Regions from separate parts of the Cryobacterium sp. Y62 genome, predicted to be linked through region 1. Evidence: riboswitches for the same ligand, from Rfam matches in the RefSeq annotation. Region 1 holds a riboswitch; each other region holds the start of a gene.
The links. A riboswitch is a leader RNA that binds a small molecule or an ion and turns the genes downstream of it on or off. The one in region 1 is predicted to bind thiamine pyrophosphate.
Positions count from the first base shown of each region.

Region 2: linked by a shared signal. The riboswitch ahead of CXY71_RS14885 (YkoF family thiamine/hydroxymethylpyrimidine-binding protein) and the one ahead of CXY71_RS03125 (ECF transporter S component) in region 1 are both predicted to bind thiamine pyrophosphate.
Region 3: linked by a shared signal. The riboswitch ahead of CXY71_RS09455 (ECF transporter S component) and the one ahead of CXY71_RS03125 (ECF transporter S component) in region 1 are both predicted to bind thiamine pyrophosphate.

Region 1 is NZ_PJJK01000078.1:17,001-21,690, forward strand. Features, by position in the region: gene thiO (glycine oxidase ThiO) at 1-492, shown strand, start outside; gene thiS (sulfur carrier protein ThiS) at 539-769, shown strand; gene CXY71_RS03115 (thiazole synthase) at 774-1,637, shown strand; gene moeB (molybdopterin-synthase adenylyltransferase MoeB) at 1,640-2,803, shown strand; TPP riboswitch at 2,920-3,041, shown strand; gene CXY71_RS03125 (ECF transporter S component) at 3,118-3,732, shown strand; gene CXY71_RS03130 (ABC transporter ATP-binding protein) at 3,736-4,690, shown strand, end outside.
Region 2 is NZ_PJJK01000115.1:145,237-149,926, reverse strand. Features, by position in the region: gene CXY71_RS14895 (ABC transporter ATP-binding protein) at 1-530, opposite strand, end outside; gene CXY71_RS14890 (ECF transporter S component) at 523-1,137, opposite strand; gene CXY71_RS14885 (YkoF family thiamine/hydroxymethylpyrimidine-binding protein) at 1,127-1,759, opposite strand; TPP riboswitch at 1,777-1,887, opposite strand; gene CXY71_RS14880 (PadR family transcriptional regulator) at 2,028-2,369, shown strand; gene CXY71_RS14875 (hypothetical protein) at 2,366-3,277, shown strand; gene CXY71_RS14870 (hypothetical protein) at 3,313-4,086, shown strand; gene CXY71_RS14865 (hypothetical protein) at 4,092-4,690, opposite strand, start outside.
Region 3 is NZ_PJJK01000105.1:10,884-15,573, reverse strand. Features, by position in the region: gene CXY71_RS09470 (ABC transporter permease) at 1-606, shown strand, start outside; gene dinB (DNA polymerase IV) at 832-2,046, shown strand; gene CXY71_RS09460 (hypothetical protein) at 2,073-2,399, shown strand; gene CXY71_RS20690 (hypothetical protein) at 2,465-2,686, opposite strand; TPP riboswitch at 2,730-2,839, shown strand; gene CXY71_RS09455 (ECF transporter S component) at 2,873-3,523, shown strand; gene CXY71_RS09450 (ABC transporter ATP-binding protein) at 3,527-4,690, shown strand, end outside.

The sequences.
Region 1 (4,690 bases):
ATCCTGCGCCTGCGCATTCCAGAGCGCCTCCAGCCACTGCTCACGGCAACCATTCGCGGACTGGTCCGCGGCCTACCGGTGTATCTCGTTCCGCGTTCCGACGGCACGCTCGTGATCGGCGCAACTTCCCGCGAGGACGGTTCTGCGGCGGTATCCGCCGGCGGTGTGCATCAACTGCTGCGGGATGCCCAGGTGCTCGTGCCTGCCGTCGCCGAGTTGGAACTCATTGAGACCACGGCCCGCGCGCGGCCGGGAACACCCGACAATGCGCCGCTGCTCGGACGCGTGTCCCGCGCCCCGGGACTCGGCGGTCGAGACATTGCCGGTCTGATCATCGCAACGGGTTTTTTCCGCCACGGTGTGCTGCTCACCCCGATCGCGGCTCAGCTCTGCAGGCAACTGATTGACGGCACGACCGACGCACGGTGGAGCCGCTTTCGTCCCGACCGTTTTTCACGACCCACCATCTCGAAGGAGGCCCAGATTGGCTGAACCATCCGTGGCTGAAACACGCCTGACCGACGCAACGCTGCCCGGCATCACCCTCAACGGAGCCGCGCGTGCGCACACGCGGGGCGAGACCGTCACCGATCTGGTCGGGGAGGCAACCGGACGCCGGATTGCGCCGGACGGTCAGGCGGCGGATGGGAAGCGGCTCGGCGTCGCCGTCGCCCTGAATGCCGCCGTGGTGCCGCGGAGCCAGTGGTCGACCACGGCACTGAACCTCGGTGACGACATCGAAATCATCGCGGCAGTGCAGGGAGGCTAGACCGATGATTACCCGGGACACACTGAATTTCCATGAATCCGCCCGTCTCCAGGAACGCGCGAGCCTCCATGAATCCGCGAGCGTCGGCGAAGAAACGGGTCGTGATTCGTTGCTGATCGACGGGGTGCACCTGACCTCGCGTCTGATTATGGGCACCGGCGGAGCCCCGAGCCTCGACGGGCTGGGCGCTGCCCTGCTGGCTTCCGGTACTGAGCTGACGACCGTGGCCATGCGCCGGTACAGCCCCGACATGGCCGGGTCCCTGTTTGACCTGCTCATCGACAACGGAATCCGTGTGCTCCCCAACACGGCCGGCTGCTTCACCGCCCGCGAAGCCGTGCTGACGGCGGAGCTGGCCCGCGAGGCGCTGGAAACCGACTGGGTCAAGTTGGAGGTCATTGCCGAGGAGCACACGTTGCTGCCGGATGCCGTCGAGCTGGTAGACGCCACGGAACAGCTGGTCGCCCGCGGCTTCAAGGTCTTTGCCTATACCAACGACGACCCGGTGCTGGCTTTGCGGTTGGAGAATCTGGGAGCCGTCGCCATCATGCCGCTCGGCGCCCCGATCGGCACGGGCCTCGGCATCCTGAACCCGCACAATATTGAGCTGATCGTGGCCCGGGCCGGCGTTCCAGTGGTACTCGATGCCGGAATCGGCACGGCGTCGGATGCGGCGCTGGCGATGGAGCTGGGCTGCGACGCCGTGCTTCTGGCCACGGCCGTGACGAGGGCGCAGGATCCGGTGCGAATGGCTTCGGCCTTCAAACATGCCGTCATCGCCGGTCGGCTCGCCGCCCAGGCCGGGCGAATACCGAAACGCCAGCACGCCCTGGCATCTTCCGCCATGGAAGGACGCCCAGACCTGTGAGCATGCTGCCACCTGTGGCGGAACCAGCCGCCGCCCTGACCGCCTTGGAAATGGAACGCTATTCTCGGCACATCATGATTCCCGAGATCGGCACGCTCGGCCAGCGAAGGCTGAAGAACGCCAAGGTGCTCGTGATCGGCGCCGGCGGCCTTGGCTCGCCGGTGCTGCTCTATCTTGCCGCCGCCGGTGTTGGCACTCTCGGGATCGTCGACGACGACATCGTCGACCTCAGTAACCTGCAGCGTCAGGTGATTCACGGTGTGACGGATGTGGGGCGGTCCAAACTGGATTCGGCCCGTGACGCGGTCGCGGAGCTGAACCCGCTGGTCACGGTGCGGCTTCATGACACTCGGCTCGATTCGCCCAACGCCCTCGCGCTGTTTGCCGACTACGACCTGATTGTGGATGGAACCGACAACTTCGCCACGCGCTACCTGGTCAACGACGCCGCCGCCCTGCTCGGCAAACCCTGTGTCTGGGGGTCCATCTTGCGCTTCGATGGGCAGGTCAGCGTCTTCTGGGAGAAACACGGACCGACCTACCGGGATCTGTACCCAGAGCCGCCCGCCGCGGGATCCGTTCCGTCGTGCTCGGAGGGTGGGGTCTTCGGGATGCTCTGCGCAGCCGTCGGGTCCATGATGGTGACCGAGGTCGTGAAATTGATCACCGGCGTCGGGCGCACCCTGCTGGGGCGCGTTCTGCTGTTCGATGCACTGGCCGCGTCCTGGCGAGAGATCACCGTGCGTGAGGACCCCGCCGGCCTGCCGATCACGAAACTGGTCGACTATGAACTCCTCTGCGGCGTGGTTCCAGAACCGGTTCCGGGCGTCGAAGACACCATAACCGTGCACCAACTGGCCACGATGCTCGGCGAGCGGGAGGCCGGCCGGGGTGACTTCGATCTGATCGACGTCAGGGAGCCGGGCGAACACGCCATCGTCAGCATCCCCGGCTCCCGGCTGATTCCGCAGGGCCACATCCTCTCCCAAGAGATGATCCCGGAACTGCGCCAGGATCGGGACATCGTGCTGCACTGCAAGGCCGGCGCGCGTTCGGCCGACGTGCTGGCCGACCTCCGGCGCCGCGGCTACACCCGAGTTCAGCACGTGCAGGGCGGAGTGCTGGCATGGGTGAAAGAAATTGAACCGTCCAAGCCGACGTATTAAAGAAATGAGTTAGCCGATGCCTCGCGACCACGCGCGAGCTGGCCGCGGCGCGGATTTGACCTCGTCCGAAACCCCGTGTAAACAAGACCTGCCGAGTCTTTCGGCACCACAACACCACATAACGACAGGGGAGCGCCGGCTCGCAAAGAGCGAAGTCGGGCGCTGAGAGTGCGTTCACACGCAGACCCTCGAACCTGATCCGGTTAGTACCGGCGAAGGGAGTCGAGTTCTCAGAGACATCAGCGGCATCGGGCCTGATTCCAGACCCGCTTTCGATGGATGCCTCTCCCCTCCTGTTTCCTCAGGAGGACATCATGACCAACACCGAAACCACAGTTGTAAAGAAAAAGACGCGCGAGTGGCGCGTCGTCGATATCGTCGTCGCCTCCGTCGTATCCGTCGCCGTCGGCGTCATCTTCTGGGCCTGGTCGGCCGGATACGCGGGCATCGCGGTCATCACGGCGGCCTTTCCGCCGCTCGGCGGACTCTATGGCGGCGGCTGGCTGATTGCCGGCGTCATCGGCGGTCTGATCATCCGAAAGCCAGGGGCCGCGCTCTACTGCGAGCTGCTGGCCGCCGTCGTCGAAGCACTGCTGGGCTCGGCCTTCGGACTCACCGTCATTCTCTCGGGCCTGATTCAGGGCGTCGGGGCCGAGTTGGCCTTCGCGCTGTTTGGCTACCGAAAGTTCACCCTGCCGGTCGCCGTGCTCGCCGGGGCGCTGGCCGGTGTGGCGATGGGCATCCATGCCAGCTTCAGCAGCAACGCCGAGTGGGCGTTCGGTTGGAAGATCGTCTACGTGGTTCTCGGTGCCGTCTCTGGGGCCGTCATTGCCGGCCTGTTATCCTGGCTGGCCGTGCGGGGCCTTGGCCGCACGGGCGCGCTGTCCAACCTGGCCGCCCGCCGGGCCGCGACGGAATCCGTGTTCTGACGAATGGGTGTCCCGAAGAACCACGGCAACGACGGGGTGCGGCCAGCTATGGTGTCCGCCGCAGGCTGGGGCTGGCAACATTCCGGCCGCACCCGCAAGGCGATCGCCGACCTGAACCTGACGATTGAGCCCGGGGAACGCGTTTTGCTCCTAGGCCCTTCCGGAGCTGGTAAGTCGACACTGCTCCACGCCTTGGCCGGCGTTCTCGGCGGCGACGAGGAGGCCTCCGAATTCGGCCGCCTGCTGATCGACGGCCGGCCGGCCGCCGAGCAGCGCGGCCGCTCCGGGCTGATGCAGCAAGACCCGGATTCACAGGTGGTCCTCTCCCGGTTGGGTGACGACGTCGCATTCGGCGCGGAGAATCTCTCGGTACCCCGGGGGGAAATCTGGCGGCGGGTGCACGAATCGCTCGACGCCGTCGGACTGAACCTTCCGCTGGACTACCCGACCTCGCGGCTGTCCGGCGGCCAGAAACAACGCCTCGGGCTGGCCGGCATCCTGGCCATGCGGCCGGGCCTGATCCTGCTGGATGAGCCGACGGCGAACCTTGACCCGGCGGGCGTGCTCGAGGTTCGCGACGCGGTGGTGAGAACCCTTGACCGCACCGGGGCGACCCTGGTTGTGGTCGAGCATCGAGTGGCCATTTGGGCGGATGTGGCGACCCGGATTGTCGTTCTGGAGCCCGGCGGAGGCGTCATGATCGATGGTTCACCCGCCAATGTGCTGAACCAGGCCCGCCGGATGCTGATCGAGGCCGGAGTGTGGGTTCCGGGTTTCGTCCCCGAGACCCGAAGCCGCGTGAATCCGCCGACCGACCAGAACGGAGGCTTGCGCGGAACCGATCGCTCAGTGCTCCTGAGTGCGTCAGGCCTCGGCGTTTCCCGCCGACGGCCGAGACGGCGGCATCCGGTCACCCCCGTGATAACAGGACTTTCGGCTGAGGTGTTCGCCGGGGAGG
Region 2 (4,690 bases), on a different contig from region 1:
AGCATCGAGGTGGGTTCGTCCAGCAAGAGCACGGCCGGTTCGGCGATGAGGGTGGCGGCGAGGGCAATGCGCTGGCCTTCCCCACCGGACAGCTGCGCGGTGGACCGGTGTCGCAGCATTCGTGCCTGCACAGCGTCAAGCGCGCGATCGATGCGAGCTGAAATGAGCGCCGGGTCGATACAGCGGTTTTCGAGCGGCAGCGCGAGTTCCTGTTCGACATCGGGCAGGCAGACCGACGACGAGGGGTCTTGCGCGACCACGCCGACGAGCCGGGACAGCTCGACGACGGAGGTATCGGCGGTGAACGTCCGGCCCAAGTGCACACTGCCGCCGAGGGAGGCCACGACCGAGTGCGGAATGACACCGGTGATGGTCTGCAACAGGGTTGATTTACCCGAGCCGGAGGCGCCGACCACGATGAGCTGCTCGCCCGGTGCGAGGCGCACCGACACGTCGGTCAGTACCGCATCCTGCCGACGCGGGAATCGCACCGATACGTCCTGCAGCGTCAGGATATCGGTCTCAGGCATGGGCGAGACGGTCGCGGCCGATCGCGAAGTTGTCGACGACGCCGGTCTTGTCGAGGGCATCGACGATGATTTTGGCGAACAGCCCGCCGATAATCACGCCGGAGATCAGCTGGATGGCGAGGCGCAGCAAAAAGATCTCCTGGCCGTACCAGCCAGAGCGAAATGCCGAGTAGAAGAACACCAGCCCGGCGCCGAGCAGCCCCGAGAGCGCGTAGGTTCGCCAGCTGTAGTTGCGGTATCGGGTGAGAGCGAACGGAATCTCGCTGCCGGCGCCCTGAATGGCGGCGCCGACGAAGAGCAGCGGCCCAACCATGGAACCGAGAAAGACGACCTCGATCACCGAAGCGATCACCTCCGCAAAGATGCCGGCGAACGGGCGTCGTACGATGGCGATCGCGATCGGGGCGACGAGCAGCCAGGAGCCGAGCAGAAAGTGCTGCGCGAGGTCGCCGGCCGGACCCATCGCGATCGACAGGGCGGTCCAGGCCTGCACGAAAATCCAGTACAGAAAGCCGAACACGACACCGAGCACGACGACAAGAACGAGATCTTTCAGGCTCCAACGCTTATTGTGAGCGGATGCCGGCCGGCTTAGGTCAGGACGCATTGGAATTCACGCTCGGGCTGTTGATGGAAATCGTCGCGTGGGTCGCCACGTGCTGCACGGTTCGGCCGGCCACGATCCAGCCGGCGGCGATGACCTGCAGCACCAGGGCGAGGTCGCCCTCGAGCCGGGTGACGAAGTGTTCGCTGTGCACAGCGAGCCCGGAGCTCTTGGCGCTGTCGATCGCAGCGTAGATGTCGCGCATGTGATCTGCGGAACCGGCGTCGTCTTCCAGTGGATAGAGTGCCCATTCCGCGACGGCGTGCACGCCGGTGGGGGCGAGGTCCACGACCTCGGCGAACAGTCCGCCGGTGGGCGGCAGGGCGCAGGTGACCTCGCCGGGGCATCCTCGGGAGAATTGCACCGTTGCCGTCACGTGGGCGCCGCTGCGGCTTGCGCCCGCCACGACCTGGCTGACGTAACGCAGCAGATCGGGTTCGGCGCCCGATAGGTAGGTGCTGACGACGCCGGTCTGGGTGGTGAGCCCGGTGGAGTCGGCCGCCTTCAAAGCGCCGAGAATGACGGCGGCATAGTCGTCGCGCATGACGGCGAGGGTGAGGCGCGCGCCAATGCCGAATTCTGCCGGGGTGGCGGTGAAAATTGGAGTTGGAATGATCGTGCCCATTTCTTTCGTGGGGGCACGGGAATGACGAGTCAGCCTCCCTGCGCTGGCATGATCCAGATCAGGTTCGACGGTCGAAGCCTCTGCAGCTTCCTCTCAGCCCGATTAATCGGACTCCCGTGTTGATACAACGCAAGTATGGCATGCCCTAGCCGGGTCGAGGTCGCAAAGGTTGGTGGCCCGGGCTCGGCGCGCGAAAGCCGAGCCGGGCAGGGGTGCCGAGGCCATGGTTCGAGTAGACAGTCTGGCTAACTAGTGAGACTATGTAGTCATGCAACCGAAATCCTGGCCAGCCGAGTGGATGCGCGCCGCCCTCGGCCTCTGCGTGCTTCGCACGCTCGCGCCCGGCCCGACCTACGGTTACGCGATCGCCTCGGCGCTCGAATCCGCCGGCTTCGGCGTTATCAAGGGCGGCACTCTCTATCCGCTGCTGACCCGCTTTGAAGCCGCGGGCTGGATCGCCGCCGAGTGGCGACCGGGCGCCGGGGGACCGGGCCGCAAATACTTCGCGCTCACCGACTCCGGGCAGTACGAGCTCTCTGACCAATCCGGTCAGTGGAAGCTCTTCGCTACCACCGTGCATGACCATTTGCAGAAAGGGCCGGCTGCATGATGACCAGCAACCACCACGATCACGACAGCAGCGATTCGGGCAGAACTGCGGGAGGCCCCGCTGGTTCAGGCGGCGCCGCTGCGAGTGACGTCGTTTACAGCACAGCTAACGAGGAGCGCGCCGTTGCTGGCAGTGCGGGCTCGATCAGCGGCCCGGCGGGCATCCGCTCGGCTGAAACCGAGCGCGAGAGCGCAAACGCGGCCTGGCTCGATGATTTCACGATCGAACTGCGCCTGCTCGAGGTTTCCGGCAGCCTCATCGGCGATGCCGTGGCCAGTGCGGGGGAGTTTCTCGAAGATTCCGGCACGACGGCCGAGGAGTCTTTTGGCAGCGCCCAGCGCTACGCGGCCGAGCTCGACCTGCCGGCCGTTGCGAAAGCCAAGACCAATGAAGTCTTGCTGATGAGCGGCATCGGGGTGATCGGGCTGGTCGTTCTCGGCCAAACTGCGTTCCCCCTCGCGGGCGGCGACGACGGCCTAGTTGTCAGAGTGTGGTTGCTCGTGTCCCTCGTGGCGATGGCTTTGATATTGTCCTTGATACCGAGAGCCATTCCGGTGCTGCTGCGCGCGCGTTCACGCCCCTTAGTGCTGGGGATGATCTTCGCCGGAATTGTGTTTGGCGGTGCCGGTCCCGTTCTGCTCAGCGTGTGGCAGGGCCAAACGGTGTTGTTCACCGTTCCCGCGCTGCCGGTTGCCATCGCCGCCGGAATTCTGCTGGTGGTGCCTGCCATTTGGAATCAGGTGCGTCACAATCTCAGTGACGACCCCATTCTGGAACCGGGCGCGGAGCCTGATCAGCGCCCATCGCTGGGGTCGCGCCTTTTCATCGTGGTCACGAACTGGATCCTCGTATTTTATGGCGCCGTCAGCATCGTCCTCGTCTTCGTCCTCTACCCGGACAACCAGTAATGCCCGATCTCGCAATCGAAAGGCTCGGCCCAAGCATGATGACCAGCACTCCACGCGATCATGAAAGTGGCCGAAGGGGCATCCGCTCTGAACAGACGGCCACCAACGATGCCACCTGGTTCGATGAATTCACGATCGAACTGCGGCTGCTCGCCGTGCGCGGCAACGACATTGGCGACGCCGTGGCCAGCGCCCGGGAGTTTCTCGCCGATGCAGGGTCGAGCGCCGAGGAATGCTTCGGCAGCCCTAAGCGCTATGCCGCCGAGCTCAACCTGTCGACCGTTCCGCTAAAAGCGGTGAACGGTCTAGGCCTTCGGGCCGGTCTGGGGGTGTTGGGGCTTTTCGGCTTCACGCTCTCGGCGCTGCCGCTCGTGCAGGGTAAGGCGGTAAAGATCGACCCGGCAACACTTGTGGTCGTTGCTGCCGTGGGCATCGTCGCGGTACTCCTCCCGACATTTCTCAAGGTGTTCGTGCGGATGCGCCTGCGCATCTGGATGATCGTGGTCGCGGCCGTCCTGGGTTTCGGTCCCTCCATTGCGCTCAGCCTGTGGGGCGGCGCAAGGGTGCTCTTCACCGTTCCCGCACTGCCAATCGTGATCGTTTCCACGCTGCTCGTGCTTGTTCCAGCGATCTGGAGCCAGATGCGCCACTCTCCGCACGATGACCCAATCATCGAACCGGGTGGGGCACCGGAACTTCGCCCCACGGTATCGACCCGGCTGTTCCTCGGGATGATGACCTGGTCGATGGTGAACCTGTCGATTGTTGTCTGGCTGTTCGCGCTGTTGGGTGAGCCGCTCGAGCGCTAACGAGCTCAGGGGTACCCCACAAACCAGAGCAGCACAATCGCGACCGGCTGTAGCGCGACAGAAACAGCGAGCAGCCCACGCCGCAGCGGCTTCGACCTGGCGATCGCCGGGTCGCCGAGCAGCGGCGCGAGTGGCAGCAGCAGCCGAAACAGGCTTTGCTGCGGCAGAAATACGGCCACCAAATAGAGTCCGTAGCTCGCCGAATACGCGACGATTTCCGGTCGAAGCGGATGCAGCGCTCGCCGCGACAACCACCACCCAAACCCGGCCACGAGCACGAGCACCAGCACAGTGCCGGCCACGCCGAGGTACTGTCCGGCCATGAGAAACCACGGCGTGAGCGGCACGAACTCGACCCGGCCGACGAAACCGGTCCACCAGGACAGCTCCGTATCGAGGTACGCGTCGGACGCCCCGGTGACTGCGCCGGCCACGAGCGGCCAGGCCAGCCCGGCCGCGGCGATAGCCAGCCCCGCGACCACGATCGACCAGCGCTCGCGCCAGGCAAAGCGATCTCGCTCGCGCCAGCGCAGCACCAGCAGGATCGCGAGGGCGAGCGACAAGGCGAGCACGCCTGGCCGAGTAAACGCGGCCACCACCGCAA
Region 3 (4,690 bases), on a different contig from region 1:
TTGACCAGCCTGCAGGTGGCGCTCGCCTCGACGGCGGTCGCGCTCGTGCTCGGCACCCTCATCTCCCTCGGACTGCAGCGCTTCGAATTCTTCGGGCGGGACGCCATTAGCCTGCTGGTGATCCTGCCGATCGCGCTACCCGGCATCGTCACCGGCATCGCACTGAACAACGCCTTTCGCACCGGCCTGGGCGTACAGCTGTCGATTTTGACGCTCATCATCGCTCACGCCACGTTCTGCATCGTGACCGTGTTCAACAACGTGATCGCCCGACTGCGCCGTCTCGGCACCAGCCTCGAAGACGCATCCTCCGATCTCGGCGCCGGTATCTGGACCACGTTTCGGCTGGTCACCTTTCCGCAATTGCGCTCGGCGCTGTTCGCCGGGGGACTGCTCGCCTTCGCCCTGAGCTTCGATGAGATCATCGTGACGACGTTCACGGCCGGGTCGAGCGTGAAGACCCTGCCGTTGTGGATTTTGGATAACCTGTTCCGACCCAACCAGGCCCCGGTCGTCAACGTCATCGCTGTGGTGCTCGTGCTCGTCTCGATCATTCCCATCTACTTTGCGCAGCGCATCGCCGGCGCCGAGAAAGTTGTGCGCTAACCGTTCCCGCGGAGAAAGAGTCAGGCCGTGCCGTCTCGTGCCACCGGGGGCTAATTCAGGAAACGCGAACCACCGGCAACCGGGCGCCACGTGTTTTCGGGGCACGAACTGATCGCCCGTCCGGATTTCCTGACTTAGCCACCAGGAACGGCCATAACGGGGCAAGGGAGGGGCATCTGGCTCTCGTTGTAGTGGATAGGCGGAGGATCGGGTTAGGGTTCTTCGGTGGGTAGACAGGATGGCAGTGGACGGCAGGTGTCGGCGGGCGACGTCGACGACCGTTCGGCGACCGTGCTGCACGTCGACCTCGACGCGTTCTTCGTATCGGTCGAGCTGCTGTCGCACCCCGAGTACGTCAACCTGCCGGTGATCGTTGGCCACCGCGGTGGCCGGTCGGTCGTCACGGCGGCGAACTACATTGCCCGCAAATACGGTGTGAACTCGGCTATGCCGATGGTGCTCGCACTGCGGCAATGCCCGAATGCCATCGTGCTCGAGCCGCACATCGGGCTCTATCGCGACTTTTCCACCCGGGTCATGAGAATTTTCGATGACGTGACCCCGCTGGTGGAACGGCTGGGCATCGACGAGGCCTTTCTCGACGTGGCCGGCGCGACCAACCTATTCGGCTCACCGGCCGTGATCGGTGAGATCATTCGTGCGCGAGTGTTCGCCGAGACCGGGCTTATCTGCTCGGTGGGCGCGGCTTCCACCAAGTTCGTCGCCAAACTCGCCTCCGGCCTGGCCAAACCCAACGGACTGCTCGTCGTTCCCGCCGAGGATACGGTCGAGTTTCTGCATCCGCTGCCTGTCGCCGCGCTGTGGGGCGTCGGGGCCGCCACCGAGCAGGCGCTGAGTCGACTCGGCCTGAAACTGATCGGAGATATCGCGCACACGCCACTGGCGGTGCTGCGCAAAGCGCTGGGGGAAGCATCCGGTCAGAAACTGTTCGACCTGTCCTGGGGTCGCGACCCGCGCGCGGTGACGCTGGAGCGGGAGGAGAAGAGCATCGGCCACGAGGTGACCTTTGAACACGATGTGACGGATGTTGACCGGTTGCGCAGCGAATTGCTGCGGCAATGCGCTCTCGTGGCGGTGCGGCTGCGGCGGGGCGATCTCGTGGCCCGGCGTGTCTCCCTCAAGCTGCGCTACACCGACTTCAGCACGGTGACCCGGTCGCGCACGCTCGCCGAACCCAGCAATGTGGGCCGGCGCATCTACGAAGAGGCGGTGGCCGCGTTCGACCTGCTGGCGGCCTCAGGTATTCGGGTGCGGCTGATCGGGGTACGTGCAGAGCAGCTTGGCACGGCATCTGGCTCGGTCGGACTCTGGGACCCGGACGAAGACTGGCGCGGCGCGGAGCTGGCCGTGGATACCGTGACCGAGCGATTCGGTGTGGGAACCGTGCGGCCCGCCTCGCACTTCAAACCTCGCCCCTGACGTCTCAGTCGCGCTAACCTGTTGGCATGACCAGCCTCCCGGAAAAACTCGCAGAAACGTTCCGTTCCGCCGGTGTGAAGTCGGCATACGGTGAACCCGTGCAGATTGATGGCGTCACCCTGGTGCCTGTCGCGCTCGCCTACTACGGCTTCGGAGGCGGTGATGCCGGTGAGGGTGGAGCTGGTTCCGGCGGGGGAGGCGGCGGCGTGTCACTGCCGATCGGCGCCTACGTCAAGTCGGGCGGTACAGCCCGGTTTGAGCCGAACGTCATCGCCCTGCTCGCCGTCGGTGTGCCATTTCTCATCGTCGCCGGTCGCGCCCTGGCCCGGGTGATCAGAGCCCTAAAGAAGTAGACGTACCCTGTGCACCTGGCCCGGGCCCGGAAAGTGGGCCCATGATAGAACATGGGCGCACGGAGCTAAGGTAGGCCCGCACCGGTGTGGCGCAACCGCCGCGCGGCGCGCGGGCGACGCCCGAATCGTCGCCGCACCCAGCGCGGAACTCTTGGGCGCAGCCAAGCGGGAAAGTGCCAGGGGCCGCTCACCGACAGACCCTGCGCTATTCGCCGCCGCCGCAGAACGAACCGGCGCATGAGCAGCAGATACAGGGCCGCCAAAACGAGCAGAACGCCGATGCTCATGTCGTGATCACCATGCCGTCAGTCTAAGCGGGGCACTATACTTAGGTACGATCACGGGAGTCCGGTACACCGGGCTGAGAGGAAGCTGAATAAGCTTCGACCGTCGAACCTGATCTGGATAATGCCAGCGCAGGGAGGCTTCTCAATCCCGTGCCCTGTATTCACCTACGGAAAGGGCACGACACAGTGCACGCTACAACGAGTTCACTCAAGCAATCTGTTTCATCACAAGCCACTAAGCGCAACTTTCGCTGGCGCGTCGTCGACATCGTCGTAGCGAGCGTCATCGGTGTCGCGAGCGGTGTTATCTTCTGGGCCTGGGGCCTCGCGTGGTCCCCGCTCAGCGCGATTCTCGCGTTCACGCCCGGGCTTGAAGGCCTTTTAGCCGGCGGCTGGCTGTTCGCCGGTGTGCTTGGGGGCCTCATCATTCGCAAGCCCGGTGCGGCTCTGTACACCGAAGTTGTTGCCGCCGTCGTCTCCATGCTGATCGGAACCCAGTGGGGATTCTCCACCCTGATCTGGGGCGTCGTTGAAGGACTCGGTGCCGAAATCATTCTGGCCCTGTTCCTCTACTCCAACTGGCGGCTCGGCGTCGCACTGCTCGCCGGTGCCGGCGCGGGTGTTGCTGTTGGATTGCTCGACACAACTCTCACGAGCTATGCGGCACTGGATTTTGGCTACAAGGCCGTCTACTTCGTCTCCGCCGTCGTCTCTGGCACGGTGCTGGCCGGGTTGCTGTCCTGGCTCGCCGTGCGCGGTCTGGCCCGAACCGGCGCCCTCAGCCGGTTCGCCGCCGGTCGGGAAGGGTCGCGCGCGCCCGCTGCCGCGATCAGCTAGCGGATGCCTGAAACTTCGCCGATCCCGCACGGCCGCGACCCGCGGATCCCGGCCGTGCGGGTTCCCTCTGCTCTGATTCGAAACCCGCAGATCCGAGCGGCGCACATTCGCGCCAGTGACTGGGGCTGGCGCCACGCCGGTCGCCACAACCAAGCGGTCTCCGGTCTTGACCTGCAGATCGAGCCCGGCGAACGGGTGCTCCTGCTTGGGGCCAGTGGTGCAGGCAAAAGTACCCTGGTGCACGCTCTCGCCGGGGTGCTCGGTGACGCCGAAGACGGCGACGAAACGGGCAGTCTGCTCATCGATGGGCATCGCGCCGCCGAGGCGCGCGGGCGGGTCGGCCTGGTGCTGCAGGACCCGGATTCTCAGGTCGTGCTCGCCCGGGTCGGCGACGACGTCGCTTTCGGCTGCGAGAATTTCGCCGTGCCGCGTGCCGAGATCTGGCCTCGGGTGCGGCAGGCCCTCACCGAGGTCGGTCTGGACCTGCCTCTTAACCATCCTACTTCAAGCCTGAGCGGTGGGCAAAAGCAGCGCCTGGCCCTGGCCGGTGTGCTCGCCATGCGGCCGGGGCTGCTGCTGCTCGACGAGCCAACCGCGAACCTCGACCCGGGCGGGGTCATCGATGTGCGGGATGCCGTCGTGCGCTCGCTCGACCACTCCGGGGCAACGTTGGTGGTCATCGAGCATCGGGTCGAGGTCTGGCAAGACGTCGTTGACCGCGTCATCGTGCTCGACCCGACGGGCGGTGTGCTCGCGGACGGTCCGACCCGCGAAATCCTGTCCAGCCAGGGTGAGCGGTTGGCGCAGGCCGGCGTCTGGGTACCCGCCCGGCCACCACGGTTTCCCACGCGGCACCCGATCCGGCATCCTGAGACCCTGCTGCGGGCGGAGGGACTCGCAGTCGGTCGCGTTCCGTTTGGCCGGCGCACGGCATCCGTTGTCGCCGATGGCATCACCTTCGACCTGCGCGCGGGCACAGCGACTGTCGTGACCGGGCCGAACGGTGCCGGAAAGTCCACCCTGGCGCTCACGCTGGCCGGGCTGCTAAAACCCGCCGGCGGGGCACTGCGAGCAAGCGATGACTTTTCAGCCGGTATCCCGGCCGAGCCGCACCGGTGGCGCTCGAAACAGCTACTCACCCGCATTGGGACGGTGTTTCAGGACCCC